DNA from 2 places in the Halomonas sp. AOP7-E1-9 genome. Region 1 is predicted to be linked to the other one. Evidence: predicted binding sites of a transcription regulator. Region 1 holds the regulator's gene; the other holds the start of a gene.
What was found. The regulator PhoB, encoded in region 1, activates phosphate uptake and scavenging genes when phosphate is short. The targets are predictions, from matches to a motif close to TGTCATANNNNTGTCANA.

Region 1 (7,223 bases):
GCTGTTTCGCCAGCCAGATTTAGTACGCGGCCCTCTTGAAGCTACGAGCGGTGCGCCACGCTTTGCCTTCCCTCAGGTTGCTGGCGTGAAAAGTCGTTGGGGGCGGCGCTCAGTGTTTCAACATGGTGGGTTATCGCTACTTGTACAAGAGTACTTTTTATCCACCATGGCAGATGACCTTCGTTTGTCTTCGCGGTAGGCTTGCTCGGCATCTCTTCTTTACGTGAGGTAGGCATGGATCGTTCTTTGTTGCGGCCAGTCGGATGGGCGCGAGTCGCTGATTTTTTACACTTAATGCGCCTGGACCGCCCCATTGGTACCTGGCTATTGATGTGGCCTACCTTATGGGCGCTTTGGGTGGCTACAAACGGGGTGCCTGGTCGCAACGTGCTGCTTATTTTTGTGGCAGGTGTTTATGTTATGCGCGCTGCTGGCTGCGTTGTGAATGATTACGCTGACCGCCATGTTGATGGCCACGTTAAGCGCACGAAACATCGTCCACTGGCGACGGGGCGAATCAGTGAAACCGAAGCCAAACTGCTGTTTATTGGGCTGGTCACTGTTGCGTTTGTGTTAGTGCTGCTGACCAACTGGTTTACGGTGCTGCTGTCGATTGGTGGCGTGGTCCTGGCGTTTATCTACCCCTTTATGAAGCGTTACACCCATCTTCCTCAGGTGGTGCTGGGGGCGGCTTTTTCGTGGGCAATCCCCATGGCGTTTGGGGCGGTGCTGGGATATGTACCTGTGGAAGCCTGGTTGCTGTTTTTTGCGAACGTACTGTGGACGGTTGCTTACGATACCCAATACGCCATGGTCGACCGTGACGATGACCTAAAAATTGGTATTAAATCAACGGCGGTGCTGTTTGGCAGTGCAGACCGCTTGATGATTGGGTTACTGCAACTGGCGACGTTGGTGCTGTTAGCCTTTGTGGGTGTTCGTATGGGGCTGGGTGGTTTTTTCTGGCTGGGCCTTGCCGGTATGGCGGCCACCTTTATTCATCAACAGCGCCTGATTCGGCATCGTGAACGCGACCCGTGTTTTCAGGCTTTTTTGAATAATTACTGGTCAGGGCTGCTGGTTTTTGCCGGCATTGCGCTAAGTTGGTGGCCAGTGGCCGGGCCGCTCTAGCAAAGCGTGATTAGCGCCTGTCATTCGTTCTTGTTATTGGCTATTGTCATATAAGTGTCATCAAGTCATGGTGTTATTGTCACTGAGATGTCATTGAATTACCTTTCATTGAGCACCGTGAGGCCCTGGAATGACCGCCAAGACCGTTTTGATTGTCGATGATGAAGCACCTATTCGCGAAATGATCGCAGTGGCGCTGGAAATGGCTGACTATCGCGTGCTTGAAGCGGATAACGCCCAGGATGCCCACGCGTTAGTCGTTGACCATCAGCCTGACTTACTGCTTCTGGATTGGATGATGCCAGGTACCAGTGGTATTGAGTTGGCGCGACGCCTTAAGCGTGAAGAAGCCACCGCCGAAATGCCGATTATTATGCTCACCGCCAAGGGTGAGGAAGACAATAAGATTCAAGGCCTTGAGGCGGGCGCGGACGACTATATCACCAAACCCTTCTCGCCCCGTGAGTTGGTCGCGCGCTTGAAAGCCGTATTGCGACGCACCACTCCGCGTGGCGTAGAAGACCCCATCGAAATTAACGGCCTTCTACTCGACCCCGTCAGCCACCGTGTTAGTGCGCATGGCAAGGCGTTGGAAATGGGGCCCACTGAATATCGCCTGCTGCAGTTCTTTATGACCCACCAGGAGCGAGCCTATACGCGCAGCCAACTGCTGGACCAGGTATGGGGCGGCAATGTGTATGTTGAAGAACGCACAGTGGATGTACATATTCGGCGCTTGCGTAAGGCGTTAGGCGATGTGCATCAAAACCTGATTCAGACGGTACGGGGTACCGGTTATCGTTTCTCAGCCCGGGTGTAACAGTGCGCCTATGGAGCCGTGAGCTTTGGCGTATTGCCTGGTTAGCGACCATAGGTGTTTGCCTGGGGTGGCTGCTAGGCTCAGCGGGCCTTGGCTTGGCAGCCGGGTTGGCCGTTTGTCTTTTTTACCATTTACGCCAACTGCGCGTCCTCTTTCAATGGTTAACCCTTAACCCTCATAACGAGCCCCCGGCTGCGGGTGGCATGTGGGGGGATTTGCTTGATCGTCTTTACCGCTACCAAAAAAGCCAGCGCATTACACAAGGTCGATTGCGGTCTACGCTTGCGCGTATCCAGGAATCCTCAGAGGCCATGCGCGACAGCGTGGTAATGCTCGACCGCCACGGTGATTTGGAGTGGTGGAACAGTGCAGCGACGGATATGCTGGGCCTACAAACCGCGCACGATCGTGGCCAGCACATTACCAATTTGTTGCGTGACCCACGCTTTATCAGCTACTTCAACGCCCGCGATTACAGCGAACCGCTTACGCTGACCTCACCCATTGATGAGCGCAGCATTCTGCAATACCAAATTACCTTGTATGGCGACGATGAGCGCCTGGTGATGGCGCGGGATATCACTCGTTTGCACCGCCTTGAGCAGATGCGCAGAGACTTCGTGGCCAACGTCTCCCATGAGCTGCGTACGCCGCTAACCGTTCTTTCTGGCTACCTCGAAACCTATGGTGACTTGGCTGAGCAGCTTCCGCCTCGCTTGGGCAGGGGGATCGAGCAAATGCAGGACCAGACGCAGCGCATGCAAAATCTGGTTAACGACCTGCTGCTTTTGTCACGCTTGGAAATTGATCAAGGCGGGCAAGATCATCAGGCGCTGTCGGTTGAGCAATTGCTTAATAGCGTCTGCCAGGATGCATTGGCGCTATCGCACCGTAAGCATGTTGTCCGTGTTGCTATTGAAAGTGACGCCCAGCTCATAGGGAGCGAGCAGGAAATACGTAGCGCCATTTCTAACCTGGCTTTCAATGCGGTGCGATATACCCCAGAGGGTAGCCAAATTATACTGCGCTGGGCGCCCATGGAAGATGGAAGCGCATGCATAGAAGTAGAAGATGATGGAGAGGGCATCGATCCTGTCCACCTCCCCAGGCTAACGGAGCGCTTTTATCGGGTTGATAAAGGCCGGAGTACCGCGACAGGCGGTACTGGGCTTGGTCTTGCCATCGTTAAGCATATCCTGCTGCGCCATGATGCTCAGCTTCAGGTTGAATCGCACCCTGGCGAAGGTTCGCTATTTCGCTGTACTTTCCCCGCCACTCGGCTGGCTGCTACCTCCTAGCCTCCTTCCTGGTCTTCTGTATAACCTTTATCCAAGCGTGCCATATGGACAAGCCATCTATGGTTCAAGTCTGCTCATGTGTCATTTTTAGTCAGTTATGGTGGTCCCTTATACACGATCAGCGAGCATGATTGGCACGCGGGATTTGTTTTAAGTTGTTTATTAATAATAAATATTTTTTTATTTTTGTTTTTTGGCATCACATCTGCATTAAGTTGGGCAAGGAAGATTACCGCAGGAAATGGTACGCCAGGAAGGCACTTCCTTAAGGTAAGCGGTATCAACAGCGATCGAGGAGAAGGAACATGATGTCCAAGGAACTACTCAAGAAAGCTGGGATTTTAGGTGTAACATTCGGTTTACTGGCAAGCCCCTTCGCTTTTGCCCAAGAACCAGTAGACCCGAGCCACGATATTACTGCTGATGAAGAACCCGTGCAGCCGCAATCATCTGGTACAGGTGCAGGTGGTGATGCATCTACCTATGATGCAGACGAGCTCTCAGATATGAACGGTGAAAGCGCAGGCGATACTACTCGCCCCGGTGCAGGTTCTTCTCAACATAAAACTCATAATGAGTCGATGGATGGCGGTCCAACGGGCGTAACAGGTGGCGGCGATACGTCATTTGAGCCGAGCGACCTGCCTGAGCAAAATAGCTCTGTGACCACTGGTCAAGATCAGTGACCAGCGGTTTAAACACTCAGCGCTAAAAATTTGTACTACAGTTTAGGAACGAGCACGGGATAAGGATGTCCCATCGCATGGATGCTCACCGATTCATGGATTGAATCAAGCGACAATCAGAGCGTTAGTCAGGGTAAATTCCAAGGTTGGAGTCCCGCAAAAGGAGTGGAAGCTAGCGCTAGATATTGTCCATAGATGCGAGGTTAGGGCCCTGCCATGGCAGGGCCTAATCTTGTTATGTAGCCCTTGATGAGCCGTCGTGTTTGGCTGGTTTTAAAACTGAACCTTTCCTATCTACGTTTTTTTAACATTACCCTCGCTCAAATAGTTTTTTCACGATTCTCTTGTCCCACGGCGTGATGACCCCTTTCATGCTTTTTAAACACAAAGGTTGATAACGAGCTTTTTAGCTTGTTCACCATGGTGCTGTGCCAACACTAAAAAAATGTTAGCTTGTTATTTACTTGGATAGCTTTATTTGTGTGGTCGTGTTTAAAAATATTTTTAATCATTCAGCATTTCATGAATTTGGGATGTTTGGGCACTTGGACCATAATCTTGCAGTCAAAGGCACTGATCGCTTCTCACCCTTCAGTGCAATGGTATTTACGTTAGTGTGATAATAGCCAAGACAGGTGAGCGGCACCCCACATCAGGAGAGCGTTATGTCATTTAAAGCAGTTTTAAAAACGGTAGGTATTTTAGGTATTTCTATCGGTTTGATTGCAAGCCCGCTAGCTTTTGCCCAAAGCTCTATTGAGCGTACTAAAGATCGTGCAGTCGGCAGCGATGTCATCGACATGCCGCAATCCACTAGCACGTCTAGTCCTCACTACTCACCCAGTGAGCTTAACCATAGTCAGCGTGATCATATGAACGGCAACTATGCACCGTCAAGCCAGCTGCAGCGGGATCAGGATGGCACCCAGCGTCGTAACACCCATTCGTTCGAATCGACCGAGTTAAATCACAAAGAAGGCGATAGCCTGGACTGGTAAACCACTACTGAAAGCATTAAAAACCCCGTTAAAGCGGGGTTTCGCGTCTAAAAGCGTAGAAAAAAGCATGGCTTTTCAGGTGTTATGAGGGCCGCTGGATCGTAAGCTCATTTGCCGTACGATAATATTGGTCCCACATGAGTACGGCTCCCGCTACGGCCCCCGGAATCAGAAAAAGATTGGCAAGCGGTATCCAGGTAACCAGAGTCACGAGCCCGCCGTAGCTGAGGCTTTGCCACCAGCGCCTGGAAAGCCGTTGACGCATATCCTTGAACGAGACTTTATTATTATCCATAGGATAGTCCAGATAGGTAATGGCCATTACCCATGCGGAGAACAGCCCCCATAGAATCGGCGCAAAGAGGTTGAGCCCTGGAATCCAGCTGATGATAAAGAGGGCAATGGCGCGTGGGGCGATATACGCGAGTTTGACCAGCTCTCGGCCTAGCGCATCAAGCGCCGTTTTGGTCAGCCCGCGATCATCCAGCGGTATACGGCCTGTTTCTTGAATTTCCACTTTAGCCGCTAAAAAGCCGTAAAAAGGCGCCGCAATAAAGCTTGTGATCAGGGTAAAGGTGAAGAATACAATGACAATAAGGCTAACCACAAACAGCGGCCAGATCAGCCAGGAGAGCCAATCCAGCCAAGCAGGTACTAATGTCATCCAGTGGTCAATCCAGCCTGAAAAGCGCGTAATCACAAAGCTGAACATGGCGGCATAAACAATAATATTGACGAGGATAGGAAGAAAAATATAACGCCGCAGGCCTTTTTGATAGACCAGCCGCGTACCTCGGCTAAGCGCTGTTATTGCATCCAACATTCAAGCAGTCCTCATCAATACAAACGTCCAGGCGGGTGTCCGCCCAGACGTATTGCAAGAGGAAATGCCTCATGGGTCAAGGCTTTTTCGTTACCTTCTGGTCGACGGTGTCCAGGTCGCTATGTCGAATATCGAGCCCCTTCACGAGATACACAACGTACTCTGCCAGGTTGTCGGCATGGTCGCCGACGCGTTCCAGCGCGCGCAGCACCCACATAATGCTGAGTATTGAACTAATTGAGCGCGAATCCTCCATCATGAAGGTCATCAATGAGCGCATGGCACTGCCGTACTCATCATCGACCGACTCATCTTCACGCACTACCTTCATCGCCAAGTCGGTATCGAAACGGGCAAAGGCTGTCAGCGCATCGCGCAGCATTTTACGTACATGCTCACTGATATGGCGAACTTCAATTAAGCCACGAACCGTGCTGGTGTTTTCGCTGAGCAGGATTGCATTACGCGCAATCTTGCTGGCTTCATCGCCGATACGCTCAAGATCTGAAGTGGCACGAATAACGGCAAGCACCAGGCGTAAGTCTGATGCTGCAGGCTGGCGGCGTGCCAATACACGGGTGCACTCTTCATCAATTTGCAGCTGAAGATCGTTCACTTGCCGGTCGTTATCGCGCACTTTTTCAGCCAAGCGGGTATCGTTTTCCAGCAGGGCGAATACGGCATCCTGCACCTGTTTTTCCACCAGGCCGCCCATGGCCATCAGGTGGGTTTTTAGCTCTTCCAGCTCCTGGTTGAACTGGCGCGAGATATGCTGGCTGTGGGTATCGCTCGTAATATCCATTGAGCACTCCTGATGTTGGGTTAGTTAGGCCTGATGATTGACGACTACGTCATGCGGCCGGTGATGTAGTTCTCGGTGCGCTGTAAACGCGGATTAGTGAAGACCTGGTCGGTAGGGCCGTACTCAACCAGCTCTCCGTTGTGTAGAAAGGCCGTATAATCGGAGACCCGTGCGGCTTGCTGCATATTGTGGGTGACAAGGATAAGGGTTAGCTGTGATTTAAGGTTACGAATCAGCTCCTCAATCTTCAGCGTTGAAATTGGATCAAGCGCTGATGCCGGCTCATCCAGTAGTAGCACATCCGGTTGAACGGCTAGCGTTCGAGCGATGACCAAGCGCTGCTGCTGACCACCTGATAGCTGCCACGCCGAACGATGCAGGCGGTCTTTTACCTCATCCCATAGGGCTGCTGAGGTCAGCGCCCACTCGATAATGTCATCGCGTTGCCGCTTGGGTAGGCGATGCTGTAAACGCAAGCCAAAAGCGACGTTTTCATAGATCGACATGGGAAACGGATTGGGCGTTTGAAACACCATGCCTACCCGGCGGCGTAGCTCGGTCACGTTCATCTGCGCGGCGTAAATATCCTGCCCTTCAAGCTGAATATGCCCACTGTGTTCCACGCTCTCGTTAAGATCATGTAACCGGTTAATGGCACGTAGCAG
Region 2 (7,223 bases), on a different contig from region 1:
ATAAGTTGATTTGCTCGTGAGGAATAACAGATGCAATCGTCAACCCACCGAGAGAACTTAAGAGAATGGCAGAAACCATAAGAAATAACATGGCGAGAGGATAGTCACGACCAGGGTTTTTCATCTCATTGACATGAGTCGCCGACGCTTCAACCCCCATATAACTCAGTATAAAAGCGACAAACACTACCAAGGTACTCATACTACCAAAGGTGGGGAAAAACGTCTGTGCACTCATTTCAATAGCGACCGGCGCACCTGAGCGAAGATACAAAACTGCAAGCCCAATTAAGATAAAAGCGGGCAGTAGAATACCTGCAAAAAAGCCTAGCTTTGCAATCCGCGCCGTATTCTTGGTACCGCCAAACTGAGTTAACGCTAATCCCCACAATATAATCAACGCCGCAATCGTTTTGACTATCGGGTCGCTATTCAGTGCAGGCCAATTAAGAATATAAGAGAGTGCGCCTAGCACGAAGTAAAGCATAGGAATAAAGCCGACAGCAATTTGCAAATAGCCAAAGGAGATTGCCGCAAATCCCCATCGTTCACCTAGCGTTTTGGATACCCATGTAAAAACCCCACCCTCTTCCCAGCCTTTAACCGTCGCCATTTCTGCCGCGCAAAGCCCTACCGGAATAAACCACAGAACCCCACCAAGAATAAGAAAGAAGACCAACGAGAAACCCGATGTTGCAAAGGTAGGATATTCATATACCGCCATTACCATTGAAGCCGTTATCGCGAAGAAACCCAATAACGAAAGCTGCTTTGGCGCGGCTATCGATTGTGTATTATCCATATTTATTCCCCGAAGAAACGAATTATTAATCCGTCATTCTTTTATTCGCTAATTAGAGCGGCGATGTCTAGCCGCCCTAACAACCAAAGAGTCTCAAATCAGGAATGATTAAAGCCGCTGGCTTCATCTTCTGATAGTGGATTAACCACGGGATGATCTTCAAAATGCTGAAGTGCTCGCTTCATATCTTCAATTAACAAGCAGCCTAGATCGTAGCTCACCCCATGACGAACAAGGATACGCTGGATAACCAAGTCTTCACGGTGAGCTGGCATAGAATAAGCAGGGACTTGCCAGCCGCGCGAGCGTAATTTGTCGGCCAGGTCATAGAGCGTATAACCGCCAATATTTGCTCCCTCTTTCAGCTTCCATGCCAACGCAGGAATACCTTCATTGCTGTTCCCATCAAAGAGGATTTCGAAGGGGCCTAGTTTACTAATCTCATCTGCAATATGCTGCGCGGTAGCGTAACAGGCATTATGGATTTTGGCGTAACCTTCACGGCCAAGTCGCAGGAAGTTGTAGTACTGCGCAATGATTTGCCCGCCGGGGCGCGAAAAATTGAGCGCGAATGTCGGCATATCACCGCCGAGATAGTTAACGTTAAAAATGAGCTCTTCGGGCAAGTCTATTGCTTCACGCCAGACCACCCAGCCAGCTCCCAAAGGTGCAAGCCCAAATTTGTGGCCAGACGTGTTAATGGACTTTACTCTCGGGAGTTGGAAGTCCCACACTAGATCTGGCGCGCAGAACGGAGCCAAGAAGCCCCCACTGGCACCGTCAACGTGCATAGGAATATCCAGGCCGGTTTCTTGTTGCAATTGATCCAGCGCTTCGCTGACAGCTTTTACTGGCTCGTATTGGCAAGTAAAGGTAACGCCCAGCGTTGGTATGACGCCAATCGTATTTTCATCAACGCGTTTGATAACTTCCTCTGGGCTCATAATCAAGCGATCGCCTTCCAGCGGAATTTCACGCAGTTCAACATCAAAATAACGGGCAAATTTGTGCCAGCAAATTTGTACTGGCCCACAAATCATATTTGGTTTATCAGTGGGCAACCCTTCTGCCGCACGTTTTTTCCGCCATTGCCACTTAAGCGCTAGCCCGCCAAGCATTGCGGCTTCTGAAGAGCCAATCGTCGAGCATCCCATGGTTGTTTCTGGCGAGGGTGAGTTCCAGAGATCTGCTAACATCCTAACACAGCGTGCTTCGATCTCCGCAGTTTGTGGATATTCATCTTTATCGATCATGTTTTTATCGATTGAAAGATCCATCAAATTACGAATTTCATCATCAACCCACGTTTGGCAAAATGTTGCCAGGTTCTGGCGGGAATTTCCATCAAGCATTAATTCGTCACGAATGGCGCTAAATACATTGTGAGGATTCCGTTCCTCATCGGGAAACCCGGATTTCGGCAACGATGTCGCCAAGTCAATTGATGCATATACATCGTCATTATCATTACGTGCATTTAACCCTTTGACATCCATCGTACTACCCCCAGTTTTTTATATGGATCACGTTTACTGCTCAAAGATCAGCTAAAACCACCCTACCAAACCATCAACATTTACTATACCTACATAGATGGTGCTTTTAGTCTATGACAAAATCTTAAAAATGAAAAATCGTAAGTATGATTTAAAAAATTATTTCGCCAGCAAACGTCTATCCATCTGAAAATGCTAAAAATATTACCAACCAAGGCGTGACATCTCTTTCTCATAGCACCCAACGGGTAGAAAAGTGGTTTAATAACGAGTATAAGAAAATATACCAACTCATCAATAGATTAAAAACCTTGACGCTACAAACATCCAAACAATGGCTCCCATATTAATCTACACAACGGTATAGGATTATCTTCAAGGCCATAGCACGATATGACCACTCAATAAAAACAACTTAAGCCACTGTTTTACAATAAGGCATCATGAGTGAAAAAGGTATTTTATCCAGCCATCATTTAATGAATACTGGGCAACTCGACCAAGAATTAGAAAGATAAATATTCAACAAGCAACCATTTGTGCTGACGAATAAACAACAGTGCTATAATGGAATAAGTCAAGACATGAACATACAGTATGGCATGACCTAACAGGTCCCATAAAAAGGCATTTTCCTGACATACTCTCAGCTTACTGAAAGTGTCAAACAAATACCTAAAGGAGTAGCCTTGTTGCTTTCGCTATTCGTAACGCTTATTTAGGCCGGTGGCGTAGCTCATTAAGCACTAACGTAAAGAAACTACGAATTTCGTTCATTTTGGGTCGTGCTTCTTTAATCAGCGTATCGAAAGGTTCTAGTTCGCGCTCTTGCGCTTCTCTTTGTGCAATTTCTTCTCTTATTTCTTCAATGAGCTCGGAAGAGTCATCCAGCATGGCCTTGAGTTCAGCGGTCGATGTTGACACTAGCTCGTGTTGATGGGTCATGGGTGTTTCCTCAAAACAGCGTGGTGAGCGCAATCAGGATAGCTGGCACGGCAATAAATACGCCTAATACCCAAGCAGCGGCGAGTGCTTTTCTTTCTGAGGCGGCACGGCCTAGCCACTCGGCACCTTTAACAGGCAGTGGTCTTAAAAACGGTAGGCCAAAAATCACCACGACGGCAAATAAATTAAAGAAGAGGTGAACCAGTGCGATTTCCAGCGCCAGTATGGCAGTTGCCCCAGTGATTGCGGTGGCCGCAAGTAGCGCGGTAAACGTCGTGCCAATATTGGTGCCCAATGTAAAAGGGTAAATCTGCCGTAAAGAGAATGCGCCTGACCCAGCTAACGGCACCATTAAGCTTGTGGTGGTAGAGGAAGACTGGACTAAAAACGTCACCACAGCACCAGAAGCAATACCGGCGACGGGGCCACGTCCAATGGCGTTATGCATAATGTTTTTTGCCTGCCCTACCATCAATACTCTCAGCAGTGCGCCGATATAACGAATCGCTAAAAAAATCACGGCAATACCAAAAATAATCATGGCAACGCCACCGGCAATCGTGGGCAGGTTCATGGCGACACTTTCAACCGAAGAGGTAATCGGCTTTGTTGCCATCCCGACAATATTAATACTGCCCATGGAAAGGTCAGCATCACCGTAAAACAGAAACGCCGTAGCGTTCGACAGCTTTTCAAGCGGATGAAAAATAAGCTCAATGGGCAGAAAAATCGCCACGGCCAGCAAGTTAAAAAAGTCATGCACCGTTGCGGCAGAGAACGCCCGCCTAAACTCGGCTTTATCACGTACGTGGCCAAGGCTTACCAATGTATTGGTGACAGTAGTACCAATATTGGCCCCCATGATCATGGGTACCGCCATAGCGACAGGCAGGCCGCCCGCCACAAACGCCACGATAACGGAAGTAACGGTTGAAGATGACTGTATCAGGGCCGTCGCGACAATCCCAATCATCAAACCAACAAAGGGGTTGGTGGCAAATTCAAACAACTGAGCGGCATGGCCGCCCGCGGCAATCTTAAAGCCATTACCTATGATGGATACGGCACAGATCAGGAAATACACCAGCAATGCAAGCGTGAGCCACTGCCTTAGCGTGCCCTTGCGCCGGACTTTTATTCTGCGACCCTGGCTTGGTAAGACCTCTTGCACAGCACTATTGATATTTTCGGCCATTGCCACATCCTCTTGGAAGGAAGAACGCACGTATAACCCACCCACTCCTGCAAAGAGTGGCGTCTATAAGTGACATAGGCGTGACAACGGCGTGGCACTATCGTGTTAGAGCGAACGGTGTTGGATCGAAGAGAGGTTGTTCACAATGGGCAACATCCAGCGAATGCTGCTACTTCCTGGAAGCGGCATCCCATGTAAGTTACCCACGCTTGAACAATCGAAAGTGCTTTTTCCCTTTTTGTACGATCCAGTATTGGTCAAAAAGCGCGAATGCTTGACTTAGCTGCCCTTGCTCGGCGCGCTCGCCGTTGATACGTACAGCGTTCTGGTCAATCAATTCACGGGCTTGCCGCCTGGATGAGGCGAGTTCGCTTGCCACCATAGCTTCTTCCAGCGTCTGTCCAAACGCTACGTCTTGGCAGCGTAGCCCATCAAGCTCAAGTTGCTGTAGCTCACTACATGAGAGCGCAGCTACTTCACCACTGAACAGTGCTTGGGAAATACGCTGAGCAGCAGCCAGCCCCTCCTCGCCATGCACAAAGCGGGTAATGGTTTCAGCAAGTACACGCTGCGCTTGGGGCTTGCCAGCGGCCTGCTTGTCTTCTGCTTCGATTGCGTCGATGTGATCGCAATCCATGAACGTGTAATAGCGTAAAAAACGGTAAACGTCAGCATCATCCGTATTCAACCAGAACTGGTAAAACTGGTAAGGCGAGGTCTGTTCCGGGTCGAGCCATACCGTGCCGCTTTCCGTTTTACCGAATTTGGTACCGTCGGATTTGGTGATCAACGGCAGCGTCATACCGAACACCTGCTCGCCGTTCAGGCGACGTGTTAGGTCGATACCACTGACGATATTGCCCCACTGGTCGTTGCCACCCACTTGTAACCGGCAGCCCAACGTCTTATTGAGGTGGGCAAAGTCATAGGATTGCAGCAGCGCATAGCTGAATTCAGTAAACGACATGCCCTGGTCAGGCCGCTCAAGACGCTGACGAACGGATTCACGGTTAATCATCGCATTCATCGAGAAGTGTTTGCCCACATCGCGAAAGAAGTCGATCACGTTAATCTGGCCAATCCACTCTGCGTTATTAACCGTTTTCAGGGGCGCTTCGAGGTGTGGGGCCATCAACCAATAAATCTGTTCGCTTAAGGCGTTAACCCAGCCCTCAACCGTTTCGGGAGAGTTAAGCGAACGCTCCGCCGCCTTGAAGCTGGGGTCACCAATCAAGCCGGTGGCACCCCCGACCAACGCCACACCTTGGTGGCCGGCATCCTGAAAGCGTTTGAGCATCAATAAGGGCACCAAGTGCCCGATATGCAGGCTGCCCGCCGTGGGGTCAAAACCGCAGTAAACGGTCTGCGGTGATTCGAGCAGAGCCTGAAGCTCATCCAGGTGAGTTGTCTGCGCAATCAAACCACGCCGTTCAAGGTCGTGAAGCAATGCCTGTACAGTCATCATGCTCGCCTTTTTAGCCATTAGAGAAGATGGTCATAGGCTAAAAGTTGGCGGCGCAATCCGCGATATCCCTAAAGGGATAGAAATCAGGATTGGGTGACGGGCGGTGCGGTAATGGCATGATTGATAAACAGGCCAAAGAGCTCGCTTAACGACGCCACACCCAGCTGGGCGTAAATACGTTTGCGGTGATTCTTGACCGTACCTTGGGTGATCTGCAGGCGCTCGGCAATCTCTTCGGAATCCAGGCCCTGCACCATCAAGGCAGCCACCTGCTGTTCACGGTGGGTTAAATGCGCCTGCCCAAAGCTGCCAATGGCCTGGTGAATGTGCTGGCTAATCGGCTGATCGGGCTGCAAAGGCTCAGAAAGATACAACGGATTATTGCCCCACTGTTTGCGGCACAGCGCGGCCAGCAGCTCAATATACAGCTCAAGGTAGTGGGCATCGGAGGAAGAAAACCCGCCACTCTCCGCCAACAATCCTAGGTAGATAACTATCCAGCGGGCATCATCCAGACGAATGGCGAGGCAAAGTTCATCCTGCCAGCCGGTTCGCTGATAGAAGTTGCTGGCATACTCGTTATACCCGGCAGGCGGTACCACAGCGGCCATACGCAGCACACCTTGGCGTGGTGCTTGGTCGAGCGCTACCAGAAAAGGGTCCTGCTGGTAATCCTGTAGCAAGTAGCGCTGAAAAAGCAGCTCACGGCGCTCGGGAATGGAATCGAACAGGTAGATAGGGTGTTTATCAGGCCGGTACCCAATGATCACCGCACAGTCAAAGTGGATAATGGTTTTGAGAAGCGCCGTCAGCTGTGAGGTGAAGCTCACCGTGTGCAGCGCATCAATCGTCTGCGTTAACGCATGCGACATGGCGTCTTTAAAGAGAGTAGGCATACGTATTAAACGGTGGCTGTGGCAGAGGACGTTCAGTATGCTTTAGTCCGCGCTCATTTATAAGACATTCACACAGTAGATTTTATGACCGACTCTCTCAGCAAGACAAAATCCAGCTTTTATCGACGTCTTTACGTGGCTTACCTGATCGACCAGGGCGTCGCTAGCGTACCTGCGCTCGTGAGCGCCTGTGGCATGCCGCGTCGTACGGCTCAGGATACGATTGCGTCACTTGCCGAACTGGACATTGAATGCCAGTTTCAACCAACCCAAGGCGAGCGCCATAACAGTGGTGAATACCGGATTATCAGTTGGGGGCCAATTGACCCTTCCTGGGTCAGAAATCAGGCAAAACGGCTGGCCGAGGCACTGGATTATCCCTCGCTCTCGTTTTGATTGCCTGCTGGTTCAGATGCTCAATCAC

Region 2: a site for PhoB is predicted at 4,507-4,524, ahead of ACT3R4_RS12420 (Na/Pi symporter). Genes of this name have one in related genera too.

The regions. Positions count from the first base shown of each region.
Region 1 covers NZ_JBQSVC010000004.1:74,714-81,936, reverse strand. The annotation lists gene ACT3R4_RS03895 (chorismate--pyruvate lyase family protein) at 1-199, shown strand, start outside; gene ubiA (4-hydroxybenzoate octaprenyltransferase) at 235-1,131, shown strand; gene phoB (phosphate regulon transcriptional regulator PhoB) at 1,262-1,951, shown strand; gene phoR (phosphate regulon sensor histidine kinase PhoR) at 1,954-3,249, shown strand; gene ACT3R4_RS03875 (hypothetical protein) at 3,555-3,935, shown strand; gene ACT3R4_RS03870 (hypothetical protein) at 4,601-4,933, shown strand; gene cysZ (sulfate transporter CysZ) at 5,016-5,756, opposite strand; gene phoU (phosphate signaling complex protein PhoU) at 5,833-6,558, opposite strand; gene pstB (phosphate ABC transporter ATP-binding protein PstB) at 6,603-7,223, opposite strand, start outside.
Region 2 covers NZ_JBQSVC010000022.1:3,987-11,209, forward strand. The annotation lists gene gadC (glutamate/gamma-aminobutyrate antiporter) at 1-802, opposite strand, end outside; gene ACT3R4_RS12410 (glutamate decarboxylase) at 901-2,298, opposite strand; gene ACT3R4_RS12415 (hypothetical protein) at 3,013-3,243, opposite strand; gene ACT3R4_RS12420 (Na/Pi symporter) at 3,254-4,438, opposite strand; gene tyrS (tyrosine--tRNA ligase) at 4,638-5,900, opposite strand; gene ACT3R4_RS12430 (helix-turn-helix domain-containing protein) at 5,987-6,799, opposite strand; gene ACT3R4_RS12435 (winged helix-turn-helix domain-containing protein) at 6,884-7,195, shown strand; gene ACT3R4_RS12440 (heavy metal translocating P-type ATPase) at 7,216-7,223, opposite strand, start outside.